4 regions of the Streptomyces sp. NBC_00236 genome follow, and region 2 is predicted to be linked to each of the others. Evidence: riboswitches for the same ligand, from Rfam matches in the RefSeq annotation. Region 2 holds a riboswitch; each other region holds the start of a gene.

Region 1 (5,022 bases), 6.2 Mb from region 2:
TGCCCCGGGTGCCGGGCACGATGACGAGGTCGGCGTCGTGGAGTTCCTCGGGACGGTCCACGAACCGCACGACGACGCCCGGTTCGGCGGCGAGCGCGTCCACGTCGGTGAAGTTGGACATCAGCGGCACGGCGCACACGGCGACGCGCAGGATGTCCTCGCCGTGCGGCGGGGCGACGACCGACTCGCGTACGGTGCCGCGCAGCGAGACCCGCAGACCGTCCTCCTCGTCGATGCCGAGGCCGTGGGCGAACGGCAGCACCCCGTAGGTCGGCCGTCCCGTCAGTTCGCGCAGCATGTCCAGGCCGGGCTCCAGCAGCGAGACGTCGCCGCGGAACTTGTTGACCAGGTAGCCGGCGATCAGCGACTGGTCCTCGGCAGAGAGCAGCGCCGTCGTACCGAAGAACGAGGCGAAGACCCCGCCGCGGTCGATGTCGCCGACGACCACCACCGGGAAGCGTGCCGCCCGGGCGATGCCCATGTTCACGATGTCCGTGCGCCGCAGGTTGATCTCGGCCGGACTGCCCGCCCCTTCGCAGATCACGGCGTCATACGTGCCCCGAAGCTGCTCCAGGCAGTCCACGACGGTGGACAGGAGCGACTCCTGCCGGCCGCCGTGGTAGCCGCGTGCGCTCATCTCGCCGACCGGACGGCCCATCAGGACGACCTGGCTGGAGCGGTCGCTGCCGGGCTTGAGCAGCACCGGGTTCATCAGCGCGGTCGGCTCCACCCGGGCGGCCTGGGCCTGCATGGCCTGGGCGCGGCCGATCTCGGCGCCTTCGCGGGTGACGAAGGAGTTGAGTGACATGTTCTGCGCCTTGAACGGCGCCACCTTCACGCCCCGGCGCACCAGCCAGCGGCAGATGCCCGCCGTGACGACGCTCTTGCCCGCGTCCGATGTGGTCCCGGCGACCAGCAGTCCGCCGCTCATGTCGGTCTCCGTCCTGAGAGTCGAGGTGTCGTGCTGCGGGAACCGGCCGTACGGGCCCCCGCGATGCCTCGTGCCGCGAACCCCGCGCCCAGCCGGGCCGCCACGCTCACGCCGAGGGCCAGCGCGCTCACCCGGCGCGACAGCCGTACGGCCCGTTCGATGTCGGCGGGCTCCACCGCGCGGCCCGTCTCCCCGTTGAGCACGGGACGGTGCTCGACCCGGCCGCCGTAGGCGAGCGTCCCGCCGAGCCGTACGCCGAGCGCACCGGCGAACGAGGCTTCCACCGGGCCCGCGTTCGGGCTCGGGTGCTTGGCGGCGTCGGCCCGCCAGGCGCGGACCGCTCCCCGTGGCCGCCCCCCGGCGGTCACGGCGAGCAGGGCCGTCAGCCGGGCGCCGGGCCAGCCCGCGAGGTCGTCGAGGCGGGCCGAGGCCCAGCCGTAACGCCGGTAGCGGGGCGACTTGTGACCGACCATCGCGTCGAGCGTGTTGGCGGCCCGGAACCCGACGAGTCCGGGCACCCCGCCCAGCGCGCCCCACACCAGGGCGCCGACCACGGCGTCCGAGGTGTTCTCGGCGACGGACTCCACGACGGCGCGGGCGATCTGCGGCCCGTCCAGGGACTGCGGGTCGCGGCCGCACAGATGCGGCAGCCGCTCCCGGGCCAGTTCGATGTCCCCGGCGGCGAGCGCGCCACCGATGGCCCGGGCCTCGCGCCCCAGCGACGTACCACCGATGACGGACCAGGTGGCGGCGGCGGTCAGGGCGACGGACGCGGCGGGGTGGCGGCGCAGGGCACGGGAGGCCAGCGCGGCGCCCCCGGCGGCGCCTCCGGCGCAGACCAGGGTGTGCAGGGCGCCCCACCCGCGGTGGTCGCGCCACAGACGGCGTTCGACGCCTGCCGCGGCCCGCCCGAAGGCGGCGACCGGGTGTCCCCTGCGGGGATCACCGAGCAGCAGATCGCCGATCAGACCGGCCGTGGCGCCGTACGCGAAGATGCGATCGGCACGCACGGTTCAGCCGGCCGTTGCGCCTCGAAGGACCTCAGGACCTGTTCTGCGTTGCACAGGAATGGACGCACGGCAGCCGGGCATGGCGATATGTCCTCACTCAGGGTCCGCGCCCTGGTTCGACGTGACGGCGACGAGAGTCTCCTGGCTTCCGGATCCGCAGTTCCCCCGGCCTTCCAGTCCGCTTGCGTGGACCGTGACTTCCAGTGGTGGGGGACTGCTCCCCGGTGACAGTGGCGGGACCGCGCCGGATTCGCACCGGCTTCCTCTGCTGTCGCCGTAATGGCTCCGGCAGTCCACCACGCTCTGCGAACGCCCGTCAACTTGCCGTTGACCTGCGACGGTGCAGTGTGCTGAGACGCACATCGGGCCGGACGCACCTCAGGTGCGTCCGGCCCGATGAGGGTGGGACCGGTGGGGCTCAGGCAGTGGTCAGGCGACGATCAGGTAGATGCCGTAGGCCACGGCCGCGGCGCACAGGCCGAAGCAGACGTACGCGCCGGCGCGGACCAGCATGAGCGAACCGCCCGCAGGGCCGCCCGTCGAGCCGCCCTGTGCGGCCGGTTCGGGCTGCTTGGAGAGGCCGACGATGCCGAGGGTGAAGAGGCCCACCAGCGCGACGGTGGCGACGAGGGAGACGCCGAAGACGGTGCCGAGGGCTGCCCAGTCGATGTTCATGGGGATCTGTCCTTACCGGGGCTCTTAGACCGTGGCGGGTCGGGCCGGGTCGGCGACCGGCCCGGCGGGGGCCGGGATGGTGGCCGTGAGGTCGTGGGGCTGAGCGGCCGCGGTGGGCGGCGGGCTGACGGCCGCGATGGCCGTGGTGACGACGCCCGCGGGCTCGGCGTCCTCACCGGCCGGGGCGACGTCGTCGTGGCCGACGGGCTTGCGCCGCGACAGCATCCAGATCGCACCGGAACCGGCGATCAGCAGTGCCGCGACGACCACGACACCCCAGGTCCCCTGCTTGGTGAGCAGCTCCGCGCCCGCGCCGACCAGACCGGCGGCCGGCAGGGTCAGGCCCCAGGCGACGAACATCCGGGTGGCGGTGGACCAGCGGACCACGCCGCCCTTGCGGCCGAGGCCCGCGCCCATGACGGCGCCGGAGCACGACTGGGTCGTGGACAGGGAGAAACCGAGGTGGGAGGAGGCCAGGATGACGGTGGCCGCGCTGGTCTGGGCGGCGAAGCCCTGCGGCGGCTTCAGTTCGGTCAGGCCGCTGCCCATGGTGCGGATGATGCGCCAGCCGCCCAGATAGGTGCCGAGCGCGATGGCGAGGCCCGCGGAGACGATGACCCAGACCGGCGGGTTGGAGCCGGGGGAGAGGACGCCGCCGGTGACCAGGGCGAGCGTGATGATGCCCATGGTCTTCTGCGCGTCGTTGGTGCCGTGCGCGAGCGACACGAGCCCGGCCGAGGCGATCTGGCCGGCGCGGTACCCCTTCGCGGTGGCCTTCTCCTGGGCGCCGCCCGTGACCTTCCCGCCGATGCGGTACGTCAGCTTGGTGGCCAGCAGCGCGGCCAGACCGGCGACGACCGGTGCGGCGACCGCGGGGAGCAGCACCTTGGTGACGACGGTGCCGCCGTCGACCGACGACCAGCCCGCGGACATCACCGCGGCGCCGATCAGGCCGCCGAACAGCGCATGGGAGGAGCTGGAGGGCAGGCCGACCAGCCAGGTCAGGAGATTCCACAGGATGGCGCCGACGAGCGCCGCGAAGATGACCTCGGTTCTGAGCCCGTCTTCGTTGATGATCCCGCCGGAGATCGTCTTGGCGACCTCCACCGACAGGAACGCGCCTACGAGGTTGAGAACGGCGGACATGGCCACCGCTGTCTTGGGTTTGAGTGCGCCGGTCGAGATGGTGGTGGCCATCGCGTTGGCGGTGTCGTGGAAACCGTTCGTGAAATCGAACACTAGAGCTGTCACGATCACAATCGCGAGCAGCAGCGTGATGTGTTCCATTTACCCAGGCAATCGTTCGACGTCAGTGGCACGTGGACCGTAGGCAATCTGAGTGAACGGAAGATGAACTGGGCAGGGCGTTGCGGTGACCCCAACCGGAGTGCCGTCGCTCTTTTCGTCCGCCGGAAGACGGCGGGATTCCGGTACGGGCCGGTGTGGGCCCGGAATCCGGCGCCCGGGGAGGCTGTCGCGGGAGGGGTGGCAGAGGGCCGCTCATCCGTTGAAAGGATCTTCGTATGAGCGGTGAGTGGCGGGATTCGATCGAACGGGCCTGGGACGCGGTCGTCGCCACCGCCCGCCGGACGGCCTCCGAGGGACTGGTCGTGGGCACCTCGGGCAACGTGTCGGCACGGGTCGGCGAAACCGTACTGGTCACCCCGAGCGGAGTGCCGTACGACCGGCTCCGCCCCGAGGACCTGACCGGCGTCGATCCGGAGGGCAACCAGGTCCTCGGCACCATGGCCCCCACCAGCGAGCTTCCGCTCCATCTCGCGGTGTACCGGAACACCGACGCGGCCGCCGTGGTGCACACCCACGCGGTGCACGCAACGGCCGTCTCCACGCTGGTCGCCGAGGTGCCGTCGGTGCACTACGCCGCGGCGATGCTGGGCGGCCCCGTCCGGGTCGCCGCCTATGCCCGCTACGGCACGGACGAACTGGCCGAGAACATGCTCACGGCCCTGCGCGACCGCACCGGCTGCCTGCTGGGCAATCACGGAACGGTCACCTACGGTGCCTCCCTCGACGAGGCGTACGACCGCACCGCCCAGCTCGAATGGCTGTGCCGCCTCTGGCTCACCGCGAGCTCGGTGCCCGGCCGCACTCCGGCCCTGCTCACGCCGGAGCAGCTGAGCGACGTCGGGGAAGCGCTGAAGGGGTACGGGCAGCCGCACGGAAACCGGTAGGTCCTGTCGTCGAACTCCCGCCGTCGCCCGAAAGGCAGGCGGGAGTTCGACGACAGGACCTGGGGGACCCGGCCGGCCACCGGACGGCCCCGCCCGCTGGCCGTGCGCGGTGAAGCCCGTGACACTGAAGCCGTGCGCCCCGCTACAGCAACGGCAGCAGCCGTCACCACGATCCTCGGCGTCGGCGCGGCGGCGGCGGTCGCCGCCGGCCGGT
Region 2 (5,022 bases):
CTCGGAACGGCCGCAGCCGAGGTAGAGCATCGACCCGGGCAGGACGGGCACGCCGTCGACCTCCGCCTCGCCGGACATCGACAGCACGGCGTACTCGAAGTCGGGGTCCAGCGGGAGGCGGGCCTCGGCTCCGCCGCTCAGGGCGAGGTCGGCGCCGACGATCGGGGTGTACGCGGTGCCGGGCGAGGTGGCGCCGTCGAGGGTGCCGAGGATCACCGTGGCCGTGAGGCCGGGGGCGGTGACGGTCGGCAGGTCCTTGTGGTGCTGGAAGTGCGGTTCGACGGTGCGGTGGGCATCGGGCAGGGCGACCCAGAGCTGGGCGCCGTGCAGCAGCGCGGCGTGCGGCCTGGGGCTCTCCTCGGAGTGGCTGATCGCGCGGCCCGACGTCATCAGGCCGAGCTCGCGCGGGCGGATCGTCTCCAGACTGCCCAGGCTGTCGCGGTGCAGGACCTCGCCCTCGTGCAGCCAGCTGACCGTCTGCAGGCCCATGTGGGGGTGCGGCGGAACCTGCATCCCGGGTTCGTCCGCGATGTCATCGGGGCCGTAGTGGTCGACGAAGGCCCAGGCCCCGACCATGCGGCGGCCCAGGTTGGGCAGCAGTCTGCGGACCTCGGTGGACTCGCCGAGCCGGACGTGGCGCGGAGTGAGGAGTTCACGTACGGGTTCGGCGACGACGAAACCCCGCCCTCCACAGACGGAGAGTGCGGCCTGGCGATCGAGATTGCTCATGGCGGTCAACCTATTCCCGTGCGGCTCCGGGCGGGTGGCGCCCACGCCGAATTTTTAGTGGAATGTTAAACCATCTGCCGGTGTTGTGGCGGGTGGACACGTACGGGAGCGGCCCGGCGGCGCCTTCGACCGAGGAGGTCACATGAGCGACACCTACTACGAGTTCGGAACCGCCGCCGAGCGCTGGGACCGCGCACAGCTGTTCTTCGGGTCGAAGGAGTACACGACGGCGGCCAGGATCCTGGGCGGACTCGTCGAGGAGGTGCCGGACCAGGTCGCGCCCCGGCTGCTGCTGGCGCGGGCCTACTACCACTCGGCACGGCTCGTCCGGGCCGAGACGGAGCTGCGCACGGTGCTGGAACTCGACCCGGTGGAGCAGTACGCACGGCTCATGCTCGGCCGCACGCTGGAGCGCCAGGGCCGGCAGTCCGAGGCGGACACGCAGCTGCGGATGGCCGCCGCCCTGTCCGGGGACTTCACCCCGGCCGGTGATGCCTGACCGCCGCGCACACCGGGCCGCACCCGGATATCCGGGTGCGGCCCGGCCTCGGCGCGTGATACCTCACAGGGCATGACCTCACTCGACACACCACGGCTGATCCTGTCCCCGATGACCCTTGCCGAGGCCGAGCAGGTGGCGGCGGGCAGGCCGGCCGAGGGTGCTCGCTGGGCTCCCGGCTTTCCCCTCCCGGGTGAGATGCGGGCGGCCCAGCGGTTCCTGGAGACCTGTGCCGAGACCCGTGACCCGACTCCCTACGGTTCGTACCACGTAAGGCGCCGCGAGGACGGGCTGCTGATCGGCGGAGCCGGGTTCCACGGCGCGCCCGACGAGAACGGGCACGTCACGATCGGCTACGGACTCGTGCCGTCGGCGCGCGGCATGGGCTACGCCTCCGAGGCGCTCCGTGCGCTTCTTCGGTTCACCCGTGACCAGGGCATCGTCTGCGTGCACGGGGACGCCGACCTCGACAACATCGCCTCCCAGCACGTCATGGCCGCGGCGGGCATGCGCCTCGTGAAGGAGGACGCGCTGCTGAGGTACTACCGGATCGACTGGGACGGTTCCGCCGGACAGGCGTGAGCCGGCTTCCGTACGCGTCAGGGCCCGCCGCGGATCCTGGTCTCCCCCGGCGGGCCCTGACAGAACCTCAGCCCGCCACGGGGGCCGACCGTTTCGTTCTGGCGTCCGTGGCAGTGGCCGCGTCCCGCCCCGGCTCCAGCAGCCGTTCGGTGAGATAGCCGAAGACCAGCCCGAAGGCCGTCCAGAGCGTGACCTGCACCGCGAGCGTGGCCAGCCTGAACTCCCAGAGCAGAGAAGCCGGGAAGTCCTTTCCGACCTCGTTGAAGGAGGGCAGGAAGGCATAGGCGAGGCCGATGACCAGCACGTAGCCGGCAGCGGCGGCGATGGTGGCGTTCCAGTTGCCCAGGCGCGGAGCCAGCCGCCTGCCGAGGATGACGGCGGCGACGGCCAGCAGCACGCTGAGGGCGACCATGAGGAAGAACAGCGCGGTGCGTCTGCCGATGGTGTCGGGGTTGCCGACAGCCGGCGGATTCGCCGGGTACTTCAGGAACGGGACGATGTACACGGTCAGCAGGGCGGCTCCCGCGATCAGCGCGGCCGTCGCCCTGGGGCCGAACCGGCCCAACCGGCCGAGTGCGTAACAGAAGACGAGTGCGGCGATGCCGCCGACGGCGACGCCGAAGACGAGTACACCGGTGGCGAGTCCGCCGGTGGCCTGCATGCCCCGGCTGACGAGTTCCTCGCCGCCGCCGTGGTCGTGGCTGTGACTGTGGCGGTGCGCCTCTTCGAGGGCGATGGCCGCATCGACGCGTGACTCGCCGAGAAAGTACGCCACCGCAAGCGCGAGCGCACCCGCGACAAGGCCGGCCAGCATGCCGCGGACGAGCAGGGCTCTGACAGATATGGAGTTCATGAGGGATTCCCCTGGATCAGCCGGATGGATCAGTGGCAGGGGAATCCGAGGAGGTGACGGCCGTCGTGGACCCACTCGTGCACGCCTTCGCCCGAAATGAGCGCGGTGGCGCCCTGCTCGGCACCGACGAAGTACAGCAGGATCAGCATGACGACGCCGAAGAAGACCGCCCAAGGGGCAATGGCCTTCAGCGAGATGGGAGTGATGGCGGGTGTGACCGTGGCGGGGGCAGCAGTCTGTGCCATGGCAGAACCTCCTGAGGGAACACGCGTCCCGATCGTGGTGCCTGAGACGAAGGTGCTGGGTCTGACTTCCCGTACGGGTACGGGTTCACAGTGGCGCGACCGTGCCGGATTCTCACCGGACTTCCGTCACACCCTCGTCGTGTCGTCGCGACCATACCGCTTGGGCGTGACGGCCGCCATGGTGCCCGTGGGCGGGCCGGCGCGCCCTGGATGCCATGGTGTGCTTGGCCACGGGGTCACAGTTCAGGGAGTTGAGGGCGGGCATGACGGTACGGGTGATGTTGATCTCACCGGCAATGAACTCCGCGCTGCGCGAGGCCCGGTTCGCCGGTGACGCTCCGCTGGACGAATCCGGGCTCCGGCCTGCCCGGGCAGCCGCTGCCTCCGGTTCGGTCCCGGTCGCGGACCAGTGGCTGCGGGGGCCGTCCCGCCGCTGCCGCGACACCGCGGAAGCGCTGGGGCTCCGGACAGGCGCCGAACACGCCTTGCGGGACTGGGAGATGGGCCGCTGGTCCGGTGCGCGGCTGTCCGAGGTGAGCGCGGACGAGCCGGACGGGGTGGCGGCCTGGCTGGCGGATCCGGCGGCGGCTCCGCACGGGGGCGAGTCTCTGCTGGAGCTCTGCGCCAGGGTGGGCCGGTGGCTCGACTCGCTGCACGGGGACGGTCCGGGCCGGGTCGTGGGGGTGGTCGAGCCTGCCGTGATCCGGGCCGCCGTCGTCCATGCGCTGGCCCTTCCTCCACTGGCGTTCTGGCGACTGGACGTGGCACCCCTCACGGTCACGGAGCTCAGCGGCAGGTCGGGGCGGTGGAACCTGCGCTGTGGTCGGCCGCTCGTAGCGGAGGAGCCTGTCCGGTGACCGCGGTCCCGCGAGCGACGGTCACCGTACGGGGCGGAGAGGGTGCGGCGGCCACCGTACGGGCCGGACGGTGTACTCCGCGCGGGAGCTCGGGCCGATATGCACTCCGCGCGGGAGCCCTCAGGCCGTGCCCGTGCCCCCGCGTGCCGCGTTGATCCTGGCATCCAGCGTGATGGCGGCGTCGATCAGCGCCAGGTGAGTGAACGCCTGTGGGAAGTTACCCAGTTGACGGCCCGTCACGGCGATCTCCTCCGAGTACAGGCCGAGATGGTTGGCGTAGGTGAGCATCTTCTCCAGGACCAGCCGGGCCTGGTCGATGCGTCCGGCCCGCGCCAGGGCGTCGACGTACATGAACGTACAGAGGGAGAAGGTCCCCTCCGAGCCGCTCAGCCCGTCGGGTGAGGCCTCGGGGTTGTAGCGGTAGACGAGGCTGTCACTGACCAGCTCATGCTCCATCGCGTCCAGCGTGGACTTCCACATGGGATCGTCCGGCGTGATGAAACCGACCGTCGGCATGCGCAGCAGGGACGAGTCGAGGACGTCGTCGCCGTAGTGCTGGACGAAGGCCTTCTTCGTCGGGTCCCAGCCACGGTTGAGCACCTGCTGGTAGATCGTGTCCCGGGCGTCCACCCAGCGGCCGCGGGCAGCCGGACGGCCGTCGTCGGTGGCGATGCGGACGGCGCGGTCGAAGGCAACCCAGGACATCACGCGGCCGTAGGTGAAGTCCTTCCTGCCGCCTCGGGTCTCCCACAACCCCTCACCGGGCTGGTCCCAGTGATCGACCAGCCAGTCGAGAAGGGTGTGCAGCGCGGTCCAGCCCCGCGTATCCAGGTGCATGCCGTGCTGGTGCGCGAAGTAGATGCTGTCGAGCGCCTCACCGTAGATGTCCAGTTGCAGCTGGCTCGCCGCTCCGTTTCCGATGCGGACCGGGGCGGAGCCGCCGTAGCCCTCCCAGTGGTCCAGGGTCTCCTCGACCAGGTCCGAGGAGCCGTCGACGCGGTACATGATGTTCAGTGGCCCGGTGCCGCCTTCGTGACCGGCCTCTTCCTTCACGCGGTCGTGCAGCCAGCCGATGAACGCCCTTGCCTCCTCCCTGAACCCCAGGCCCAGCAACGCGTACACCGAGAACGACGCGTCACGGATCCAGGTGAAGCGGTAGTCCCAGTTGCGTTCTCCGCCCAACTGCTCGGGCAGGCCCGCCGTGGGGGCCGCCACCAGGGCGCCGGTGGGCGCGTACGTCATGAGCTTCAGCGTCAC
Region 3 (5,022 bases), 7.6 Mb from region 2:
CCGAGCGAGCCCAGCAGCCAAAACAGGACGCCGCGGGTCTGCTCGGCGTCGGCGGCGGTCATCACGACGAAGGAGGTGAGCGCGGAGAAGAGCTGCATGGCCGCGACCCCGGACAGGACGACCCGGTCGGTGCTGCCGCCGAGGGTATGGCTGAGCAGCATGACCAGGGCGAAGGAGCACAGCGCCCCGATGAACGCGCCGGCCGACAGGGAGACCGCTCCCCCGCCGACCCCGAGGACGACCACGACGACGGCGCCGGTCGAGGCTCCGGAGGAGACCCCGAGGACGAACGGGTCGGCAAGCGGGTTGCGCAGCAGCGACTGCATGACGGTGCCGCAGACCGCGAGCCCCGCGCCGCAGACGGCGGCGAGCAGGGTGCGCGGCATGCGCAGGTTCCAGATGATGCCGTCGCGGATCGGGCTGAGCCGCGACTCGCCCGCGCCGAGGTGGGAGGCGACCGCGGACCAGACGTCGGCGACGGAGATCCGGGCCGGGCCGATGGTGACGGCGACGGCCACCGACAGGGCGAGCAGCAGGAGCCCGCCGGTCCACAGGAGCCCTTCGCGGATACCGCTGATGCGCCGGAGGCCGGGCCCGGTGCGCACGGCCGCGGCCTCGCGCGGCGCCGCGGCCCGTTCGGTGTCCGTCACCCCGCGAGCCCGAAGGTGCGCAGGCCGGCGGCCACGCGCTCCACGCCCTCGACGGTCCGGATGGTCGGGTTCATCGCCTGGCCGCTGAGCAGCACATAGCGCTTGTGCCGGACGGCGTCCATGTTCTTCGTGACGGGGTCGGACTCCAGGAAGGCGATCTTCTTCGCGGCGCTCTCTGCGGTCTGCGACTTGCGGGTCAGATCGCCGATGACCAGCACGTCGGGGTCGCGGTCGGCGACCGTCTCCCAGTTGATCTGCGGCCATTCCTCGTGGGTGTCGTCGAAGGCGTTCTCCGCGCCGAGTTCCCGGGTGATGATGCCGGGCGCACCACAGCAGCCGGCCAGGTACGGGGCCTCGGAGTTGGCGAACCAGTACAGCAGCGAGGCGCCGGAGGCGTCGATGCCGCTCGTCGCCTTCCGTACCCGCGCGCGCAGCCCGGCGACGAGCTTCTCGCCGCGCTCGGGAACGCCGAACACCTCGGCCAGGTCGCGCACTTCGGCGTAGACGCTGTCCATGGTCAGGGCGCCGGTGCGGACGCCGTCGCCGTCCTTGCTGTTGTCCTTGGCGGTGCAGTCGGCGGGCGAGACGTAGGTGGGGACGCCGAGCTTCTCGAACTGCTCGCGGGGGGCGACACCGCCCTTGGCGAGCGTCGACTCGAAGGAGGCGCTGACGAAGTCGGGCTCCTGGTCCAGGACCTTCTCCGACGAGGGGCGGTTGTCGGAGATCCTCGGGACGCCCGCGTTGGCCTTCTCCAGGCCCTTGAGCACCGGATCGGTCCAGGTGGCCGTGGCGGCCAGCCGGTCGGCGAGACCGAGCGAGAGCAGGATCTCGGTCGATCCCTGGTCGACCGGTACGGCGCGCTCCGGCGCCGCGTCCACGGTGACGGTCCGTCCGCAGTTCTTCAGCGTGACCGGATAGCCCTCGGCGTGGCCGGACTTGGCGGTTGTGCTGTCCAGGCCGCCGCCGCAGGCCGTCAGCAGGATCAGGGCGGCGGTGAGCAGGGCGGCGGAGCGGGCGGGGCCGGCTGTGCGCGGCACGGAGTACCTCGGCGTCTCTGGGCCCATGCGCGGGGCCCGTGCGGAGTTCCGCGGCCCGGTACCGGACCGCGGGTGCCAGCAGGTCTTCGGACTCGGGTTCATGCGGACGGGACGCCTTCCCGGGAAACCGTGGGTCTCCCAGTGGCCGTGGCCCCGCCCGTCCCCCTCACCGCTGCGCGTCAGTTCCGGATTCGCACCGGATTCCCTGACCCCTACGTGGAGTTCGACTGGCTCCGGGCACGCTACCACGAGCCTCTGCGCAGCTCAGCGGCGGTGCGGGGCCGGGGCGGTGTGCCGCGCACCGCCCCGGACACGGGCCGTCCGGGGCGGCCCGGCTCCGGTCACACGTTGGGGTGAACCGATTCGCCACCAGGGGTGCGCGGGCCGGGCGCTTCCGGGGCCGCGGCGGTGTGCCAGGAGGCGCCCGGATCGTCGTACGCGTCGGTGTAGCGGGCTCCGGTGATGGGCCAGTCGGCGAGCAGTTCACCGGGCAGCGCGAAGGATGCGGCCAGTTCCGGCAGATGTCCGCCGACCGCGGTGACGAGCTGTTCGGTGGCATCGCTCAGTCCGTCGACCTGACCGGCGGTCAGGTGGCCTGCCGCGAGCAGGTCCCCGCTGTTGCGTGCGACCCAGCGCAGCGCGAACAGCCGGGCCAGTTCGTCCAGGCGCTCGCGGGCCTCGCCGCCGGGCAGCGCCGCGAGCGCGTTCTCGTACGCCTGGGCCGCCTGCCGGTACGCATGGGCCTCGACCCCCCGCAGCGCGGGCCCGGATGCCGCGTTCCAGCGCGCCAGCGGGTCGCCCTCCGCCGCCTCCGCCATCCGTGCGGCGGCCCGGGCGAACCAGATGCGCTCCACCTCGTCCAGGAGACGGCCGAGGAACCGGAGGTCGGCGAGGTTGCCGCCCGCGGGGCGGGCAGCCGTCTCCTCCCTCGGGGCCCGTGCCGCGTCGAGGAGCAGTCCGGCGGCCGCCCGGGAGTGAATGGCCAGGTTGTCGCCCTCGGCGGTGATGGCGCCCTCGATCCCGGTGACGAGTTCGGTCATTCCGTTGTTCTCCAGCAGCCCCTGGGCTCCGCACCGCTCCCGGCATTCGACGATCACGGACCTGGCCTGCCAGGTGATCCATCCCTTGGCGATGTCGACCAGCCGCTCGTCCGTCTCCCGCTCCGCGGGCGGCCGGGCCGCCGCCTTCTCCCACCGGTCGAGCACCCGCCGGTGCAGCAGGCTCATCGCGAAGACGGTGGCCATGGCCTCGGCGAGCGGGCCGTGGTGGCTGCGGTGGGCCATCACCGGCACGGGAGACGCCGAGCGGCCGCCCGAGACGAAGCGGTGGCCGCCGTAGCGGACGGCGACGGCCAGCGTGGTGCGGGCGGAGCCCACCGCGCTGGCGCTCATGCAGACCCGGCCGGTGGTGACCCGTCCGATCGAGGCGAGGAAGCGGCGCCTGCGTCCGTCGGTGCCGCCGCGGAACACCCCGTCGTCGCCGACCCGCCCCTGCGCGCCGCCGAGCAGCGCCCCGCGGTCCACGAAGACCCGGTCGAAGGAGGTCAGGCAGTGGTCGACCGGACTGCCCATCCGTGCGGGAAGCCGGCGCACCCGGATCCCGGGCAGGGCCCGGGACGCGTCCGTGAGCGGCACCAGCAGCAGGAAGACCCCCTGGTCATGGCCGTCGACGATCAGCCGGGCGGCGACGAGACCCGACTTGGGGCCGCCGGCCGGGCTGGTGTTGGGCATGAACTTCTGTGCGCCGGCGTGCGGGGTGTGCAGCACGAACCCGTCCCGTTCGGGGTCGTAGGTGGCGGTCGTCTCGATGGCCGCGGCGTCGTTGCCGTGCGCCACCTCCGTACAGAGGAAGGTGCCGATCCGCCGCAGCCCGAGGAAGTCCGACAGATCGCGGGGGCTGTCGGCGTCGTGGTCCAGAAGGCTGCCGAGGAAGAGGTTGTAGTGGATGCCCGCGACCGTGGCGAACGCCGGGTCCACGGGGGCGAGCCACTCGTGCAGTGCGGCCAGGGCGCGGGGGTCCGCGGCGGGCCGGGCGGCGCTGTCCAGTGCGTTGTTGAGCGCGCGCAGCCGTGCGTGCGCCAGGGCGAGGCGCTCGTCCGGCGTGGGGCCGGGAGGCGGCCAGAGCGGCCGGCGGAACGGCTCGGTGGCGACGAGGCGGCGCCAGAATCCGTGCTCGCGGCGGGCGTCCGCGCCGAGGAGGACGGTGCTGAGCGGGCCGGCGACCGGACCGGTTCCGGCTTCCGGAGTGTGGGCGCTGTCGAAAATGGTGTTCATAAAACCGGGAACGATCAGCAAACGTCCAGGACACTCCACAAGTCGCTGTCCGGGCCGATGCGCGGCAGCGGCCCGTCGGCCGTCCGTCACCTGTATGCAGCAATCCGCCGCGCTGTACGGGCGGACAGGCCATCCCCTTGGTTCATGGAACGGCACCCCGAACAGCCTGCGGCTCAGGACGAACACGCCGAACTGGAAGCCCTGCGGGCCCGGGTGGCGCAGTTGGAGGCCCGCGCCCCGGCACGCTCACGCCCGCGCCTGCGTTCGTTCTTCGCGGTCCTGCTGATCCTGGTGGCGGCCGTGCTCACCCCGCTGAGCGTCCTGTCGAGCTGGGCGAGCGGCGTCGCCGGGGACACGGACCGCTACGTGGACATGATGGAGCCGCTGGCCTCCGACCCGGATGTGCAGGCGGCGGTGACCGCACGGGTCACCGACGCCGTCATGACCCACCTGAACGTCGACGCGCTGCTGGCGGACGTCGCGCCCGCCGACCGGCCCGTGGTGGACAAGGCCCTCCAGAAGCTCGGTGGCCCGCTCACCACGGGCGTCTCGAACTTCGTGCACGGCACCGTGGAGCGGTTCGTCACCAGCGACGGCTTCGAGCGGGTGTGGAGCAACCTCAACCGGCAGGCGCACGCCTCCGTCGTGAAGGCCCTGACCGGTGAGGGCGGTGGCGCGGTCAAGCTGGCCGGCGACACCGTGACCCTGGACCTCGCCCCGGTCATCGACCGGGTGAAACAGCGCCTCGTCGACCGCGGTCTGACGGTGGCCGAGAAGATTCCCGAGATCCACACCGACTTCACCCTCCTCACCTCGGACTCGGTCGGCAAGGCCGAGAAGGGCTTCCGGGCCCTCGAACTGCTCGGATTCTGGCTGCCCGTGTTCACGGTGGTGGTGGCGGCGGGCGGGGTGCTGCTGGCGGTGCGCCGCCGGCGGGCGCTGGTCACCGCGGCGCTGGCCATGGCCGTGGGTGCCGCGCTGCTCGGGCTCGGACTGTGGGCGGGGCGAGCGTTCTATCTCGACAGCCTTCCCCCGGACGTCTCCCAGCCGGCGGCGGGGGCG
Region 4 (5,022 bases), 2.2 Mb from region 2:
CGGAAAACCCGTGGCCGGACTCGCTCCCGGTGAGGCGGGCCAGTGGGGTTACGCCACCCTGGCCCTCGGCTCGGCGCTGGCGCTCTTCATGTATCCGCACTCGATCACGGCGACGCTCTCCAGCCGCAGCCGTGACGTGATCCGCCGCAACACGACGATCCTGCCGCTGTACTCGCTGATGCTGGGTCTGCTCGCGCTGCTCGGCTTCATGGCGATCGCCGCCGGCGTCAAGGTGGACAACGGCCAGCTGGCGATCCCGCAGCTGTTCGAGAACATGTTCCCCGACTGGTTCGCGGGCGTGGCCTTCGCCGCCATCGGTATCGGCGCCCTGGTGCCCGCCGCGATCATGTCGATCGCCGCGGCGAACCTGTTCACCCGCAACATCTACAAGGACTTCCTGAAACCCGACGCCACACCCGCGCAGGAGACCAAGGTCTCCAAGCTGGTGTCGCTGCTGGTGAAGGTCGGCGCGCTCGCCTTCGTCCTCACCATGGACAAGACGGTCGCGATCAACTTCCAGCTGCTCGGCGGGATCTGGATCCTCCAGACGATGCCGGCCCTGGTCGGCGGGCTGTTCACCCGGTGGTTCCACCGCTGGGCGCTGCTCGCGGGCTGGGCGGTCGGCATGCTGTACGGCACGATTGCCGCGTACGGGGTCGCCAGCCCGACCCAGAAGCACTTCGGCGGGTCCTCCAAGGAGATCCCCGGTATCGGCGAGATCGGCTACATCGGCCTGACGGCCTTCATACTGAACGTCGTGGTCGTCGTCGTCCTCACCTTCGTCCTGAACGCCGTGAAGGCGCCCGCCGGGGTCGACGAGACCTCCCCGGGCGACTACACCGCGGACGCGGGCGACCCGGGTGTGAAGACGGAACTCCCGCCGGCCACCGCCGGTGCTCCGGGCGGTCACTGACCACCTGCTGCCTGCACGGGCCGCCGCATCCCTCCCCGGAGAGATGCGGCGGCCCGTTCGCACCTCCCGCACAAATCGCTTGCGGCCACGGGCCGCCCGTGCGGCAGACTTCCCCCATGGACATAACGATCCGGCCGATCGAGCCCGCCGAGCACGCACTTCTCGGCGAGATCACCGCCGAGGCCTACCTCGGCGACGGCCTCCTGGAGTTCGGCGACGGCGATCCGTACCTGGCGCAGCTGCGCGACGTCCCCCGCCGGGCGGCCGAGGCCGAGGTGCTGGTGGCCGCCGACGCGACGGGCCGCGTCCTGGGCGGGGTCACCTACGCGCCCCCGGGGAATCCGTGGGCCGATATCGCGACGGCGGACGAGGCGGAATTCCGGACGCTGGCGGTCTCCCGCGAGGCCCGGGGCGCAGGAGCCGGGGAGGCGCTCGTACGGGCCTGTATCGACCGCGCACGGGGTACCGCGGGGGTCACGGGGATCGTCCTGTCGACGCAGCCGGCAATGCACGGGGCCCACCGGATCTACCGGCGGCTCGGCTTCGTCCGCACCCCCGAGAGGGACTGGAGCCCCGTCGCCGATCTGACACTGCTGACGTTCCGTCTAGAGCTGCGCCCTCCGGCGTGAGAGCGAGCACGACACAACATGTGGGGGCTGCCGCATCCTGCAGCCCCCACATGTATGCTCATGCCTGCTGTCGCCGCAGGGAAATCCGGTGCGAATCCGGAACTGTCCCGCAACGGTGTGTTCGGTGTGCTTTTGCGCACCCCCTAGTCCGAGGTCCTGCCGACAGCGCATCCGGCTCGACCGATCCGGATGCCCAGACGTCCGGGCCTCGTGGATGGGCCGGTGGACGCCGTACGGAGCGCTGCCCTGCCGGGTCCCGCCCCGTCCGGCTGCCCCCGCTCCCCGAAGGCCCCGAGCCGAGCGAGGGAGAGCACCACGTGACCATCGCGCCAGCCGATCCGGTTTCAGCGGCCGAATCAACGGGATCCACGAGCGACGGACCGGGAACCGCACTGCTGCGGACCCTGACCGACCTCACCGCCGATCTGCCCGACACCGACCCCGGACGCGTCGCCGCAGCGGCGCTGCGCGGCCGCAACGCCCGGTCGGACGAGGCCGAGCTGCGCTCGCTGGCCACCGAGGCCGCCGCGGGCCTGATCTCCGAGGACCCCGCCTACTCCCGGCTCGCCGCCCGCCTCCTCACCCGCACCATCGCGGACGAGGCGGCAGGGCAGGGCGCGACGTCGTTCTCCGCATCGGTCGCCGTCGGGCACCGCGAGGGCCTGATCGCGGACCGCACCGCCGAGTTCGTGACGCTCCACGCGGCCGCCCTGGACGCACTGGTCGGGCAGTCCCTCGCCGACGGCGCCGACGACCGCTTCGGCTACTTCGGCCTGCGCACCCTGCACAGCCGCTACCTGCTGCGTCACCCGACCACCCGCCAGGTCATCGAGACCCCGCAGCACTTCATGCTGCGCGTCGCCGCCGGGCTCGCCGAGGACACCTCGGAGCGCGCCATGGACGAGGTCGCCGCGCTGTACGGGCTGATGAGCCGGCTGGACTACCTGCCCTCCTCCCCCACGCTCTTCAACTCCGGCACCCGCCACCCGCAGATGTCCTCCTGCTACCTGCTGGACTCGCCGCTGGACGAGCTGGACTCGATCTACGACCGCTACCACCAGGTGGCGCGCCTGTCCAAGCACGCGGGCGGCATCGGCCTCTCGTACTCCCGTATCCGTGCACGCGGTTCGCTGATCCGCGGCACCAACGGGCACTCCAACGGCATCGTGCCGTTCCTGAAGACGCTCGACGCCTCCGTCGCCGCCGTCAACCAGGGCGGCCGGCGCAAGGGTGCCGCCGCCGTCTACCTGGAGACGTGGCACGCGGACATCGAGGAGTTCCTGGAGCTGCGCGACAACACGGGCGAGGACCAGCGGCGTACGCACAACCTCAACCTGGCGCACTGGATCCCCGACGAGTTCATGCGCCGGGTCGACGCGGACGGGACCTGGTCGCTGTTCTCCCCGGCCGACGTGCCCGAGCTGGTCGACCTGTGGGGCGATGAGTTCGACGCCGCGTACCGGGCCGCGGAGGCCAAGGGGCTGGCCCGCAAGACCATGCCGGCCCGTGAGCTCTACGGCCGGATGATGCGGACCCTCGCGCAGACCGGCCAGGGCTGGATGACGTTCAAGGACGCCTCCAACCGGACCGCGAACCAGACCGCCGAGCCGGGCCGGGTCGTGCACTCCTCGAACCTGTGCACCGAGATCCTCGAAGTCACCGACGACGGCGAGACGGCCGTCTGCAACCTCGGCTCGGTCAACCTCGGCGCGTTCGTCGAGGGCGGCACGATCGACTGGGAGCGCCTCGACGCCACCGTGCGTACCGCCGTGACGTTCCTCGACCGGGTCGTGGACATCAACTTCTACCCGACCGAGCAGGCCGGCCGCTCCAACGCCCGCTGGCGTCCGGTGGGTCTGGGCGCGATGGGTCTCCAGGACGTCTTCTTCCAGCTGCGGCTGCCGTTCGACTCCCCCGAGGCCCGCGCCCTGTCGACGAAGATCTCCGAGCGCATCATGCTCGCGGCGTACGAGGCGTCCTGCGACCTCGCGGAGCGCTCGGGCCCGTTGCCCGCCTGGTCCGAGACGCGTGCCGCCCGCGGTGTGCTGCACCCGGACCACTACGACACCGAGCTGAACTGGCCGGAGCGCTGGGACGCGCTGCGCGCCCGTATCGCGAAGACCGGGATGCGCAACTCCCTGCTCCTGGCCATCGCGCCGACGGCGACGATCGCCTCGATCGCGGGCGTGTACGAGTGCATCGAGCCGCAGGTCTCCAACCTCTTCAAGCGCGAGACCCTCAGCGGTGAGTTCCTCCAGGTCAACGCCTATCTGGTGGCCGAGCTGAAGAAGCTCGGCGTGTGGGACGCGCGGACCCGTGAGGCGCTGCGCGAGGCGAGCGGCTCGGTCCAGGGCTTCGCGTGGATCCCCGAGGAGGTGCGGGCGCTGTACCGCACCGCGTGGGAGATCCCGCAGCGCGGACTGATCGACATGGCGGCGGCCCGTACGCCGTTCCTCGACCAGAGCCAGTCGCTGAACCTGTTCCTGGAGACGCCGACGATCGGCAAACTCTCCTCGATGTACGCGTACGCCTGGAAGCAGGGGTTGAAGACGACGTACTACCTGCGCTCCCGCCCGGCGACGCGGATCGCCCGCGCGGCGTCCGCCGCCACGGTCCCGGAGCAGGCACCCGCGCCCGACGCGGACGCGATCGCCTGTTCCCTCGAAAACCCCGAGTCCTGCGAGGCCTGCCAGTAATGAGCTCCAACGACGACAAGAACCTGCTGGACCCGGGCTTCGAACTGACCCTGCGGCCGATGCGCTACCCGGACTTCTACGAGCGCTACCGGGACGCGATCAAGAACACCTGGCACGTGGAGGAGGTCGATCTCCATTCCGACGTGGCGGACCTCGCCAAGATGTCGCCCGCCGAGCAGCATCTGATCGGCCGGCTGGTGGCGTTCTTCGCGACCGGGGACTCGATCGTCTCGAACAACCTCGTGCTGACGCTGTACAAGCACATCAACTCCCCCGAGGCGCGGCTGTACCTGTCGCGGCAGCTCTTCGAGGAGGCCGTGCACGTCCAGTTCTATCTGACGCTGCTGGACACGTATCTGCCCGATCCGGACGACCGGGCGGCCGCGTTCGACGCGGTCGAGGAGATCCCGTCGATCCGCGAGAAGGCGCAGTTCTGCTTCCGGTGGATGGACTCGGTCGAGAAGATCGACCGGCTGGAGACGAAGGCCGACCGCCGCCGTTTCCTGCTGAACCTGATCTGCTTCGCGGCGTGCATCGAGGGACTTTTCTTCTACGGCGCCTTCGCGTACGTGTACTGGTTCCGCTCCCGCGGGCTGCTGCACGGCCTCGCCACGGGCACCAACTGGGTGTTCCGTGACGAGACGATGCACATGAACTTCGCGTTCGAGGTCGTGGACACCGTCCGCAAGGAGGAGCCCGACCTCTTCGACGACGCCCTCCAGCAGCAGGTCACCGACATGCTGAAGGAGGCCGTCGAGGCGGAGCTGCAGTTCGGCCGCGACCT

The links. A riboswitch is a leader RNA that binds a small molecule or an ion and turns the genes downstream of it on or off. The one in region 2 is predicted to bind cobalamin.
Region 1: another riboswitch for cobalamin. It lies ahead of OG446_RS07170 (cobalamin biosynthesis protein); the one in region 2 lies ahead of OG446_RS34990 (CbtB domain-containing protein).
Region 3: another riboswitch for cobalamin. It lies ahead of OG446_RS01310 (ABC transporter substrate-binding protein); the one in region 2 lies ahead of OG446_RS34990 (CbtB domain-containing protein).
Region 4: another riboswitch for cobalamin. It lies ahead of OG446_RS25770 (ribonucleoside-diphosphate reductase subunit alpha); the one in region 2 lies ahead of OG446_RS34990 (CbtB domain-containing protein).

The regions. Positions count from the first base shown of each region.
Region 1 is NZ_CP108100.1:1,626,115-1,631,136, reverse strand. It holds gene OG446_RS07175 (cobyric acid synthase) at 1-931, opposite strand, end outside; gene OG446_RS07170 (cobalamin biosynthesis protein) at 928-1,941, opposite strand; cobalamin riboswitch at 2,076-2,207, opposite strand; gene OG446_RS07165 (hypothetical protein) at 2,371-2,616, opposite strand; gene OG446_RS07160 (inorganic phosphate transporter) at 2,641-3,903, opposite strand; gene OG446_RS07155 (class II aldolase/adducin family protein) at 4,140-4,808, shown strand; gene OG446_RS07150 (alpha/beta hydrolase) at 4,941-5,022, shown strand, end outside.
Region 2 is NZ_CP108100.1:7,852,026-7,857,047, reverse strand. It holds gene OG446_RS35010 (pirin family protein) at 1-729, opposite strand, end outside; gene OG446_RS35005 (tetratricopeptide repeat protein) at 872-1,228, shown strand; gene OG446_RS35000 (GNAT family N-acetyltransferase) at 1,301-1,810, shown strand; gene OG446_RS34995 (CbtA family protein) at 1,878-2,663, opposite strand; gene OG446_RS34990 (CbtB domain-containing protein) at 2,693-2,908, opposite strand; adenosylcobalamin (AdoCbl) riboswitch at 2,954-3,047, opposite strand; gene OG446_RS34985 (histidine phosphatase family protein) at 3,172-3,765, shown strand; gene OG446_RS34980 (glycoside hydrolase family 15 protein) at 3,886-5,022, opposite strand, start outside.
Region 3 is NZ_CP108100.1:278,256-283,277, forward strand. It holds gene OG446_RS01305 (FecCD family ABC transporter permease) at 1-605, opposite strand, end outside; gene OG446_RS01310 (ABC transporter substrate-binding protein) at 647-1,687, opposite strand; cobalamin riboswitch at 1,748-1,934, opposite strand; gene OG446_RS01315 (acyl-CoA dehydrogenase family protein) at 2,029-3,960, opposite strand; gene OG446_RS01320 (hypothetical protein) at 4,105-5,022, shown strand, end outside.
Region 4 is NZ_CP108100.1:5,679,833-5,684,854, reverse strand. It holds gene mctP (monocarboxylate uptake permease MctP) at 1-913, shown strand, start outside; gene OG446_RS25775 (GNAT family N-acetyltransferase) at 1,030-1,542, shown strand; adenosylcobalamin-variant (AdoCbl-variant) riboswitch at 1,610-1,708, shown strand; gene OG446_RS25770 (ribonucleoside-diphosphate reductase subunit alpha) at 1,860-4,238, shown strand; gene OG446_RS25765 (ribonucleotide-diphosphate reductase subunit beta) at 4,238-5,022, shown strand, end outside.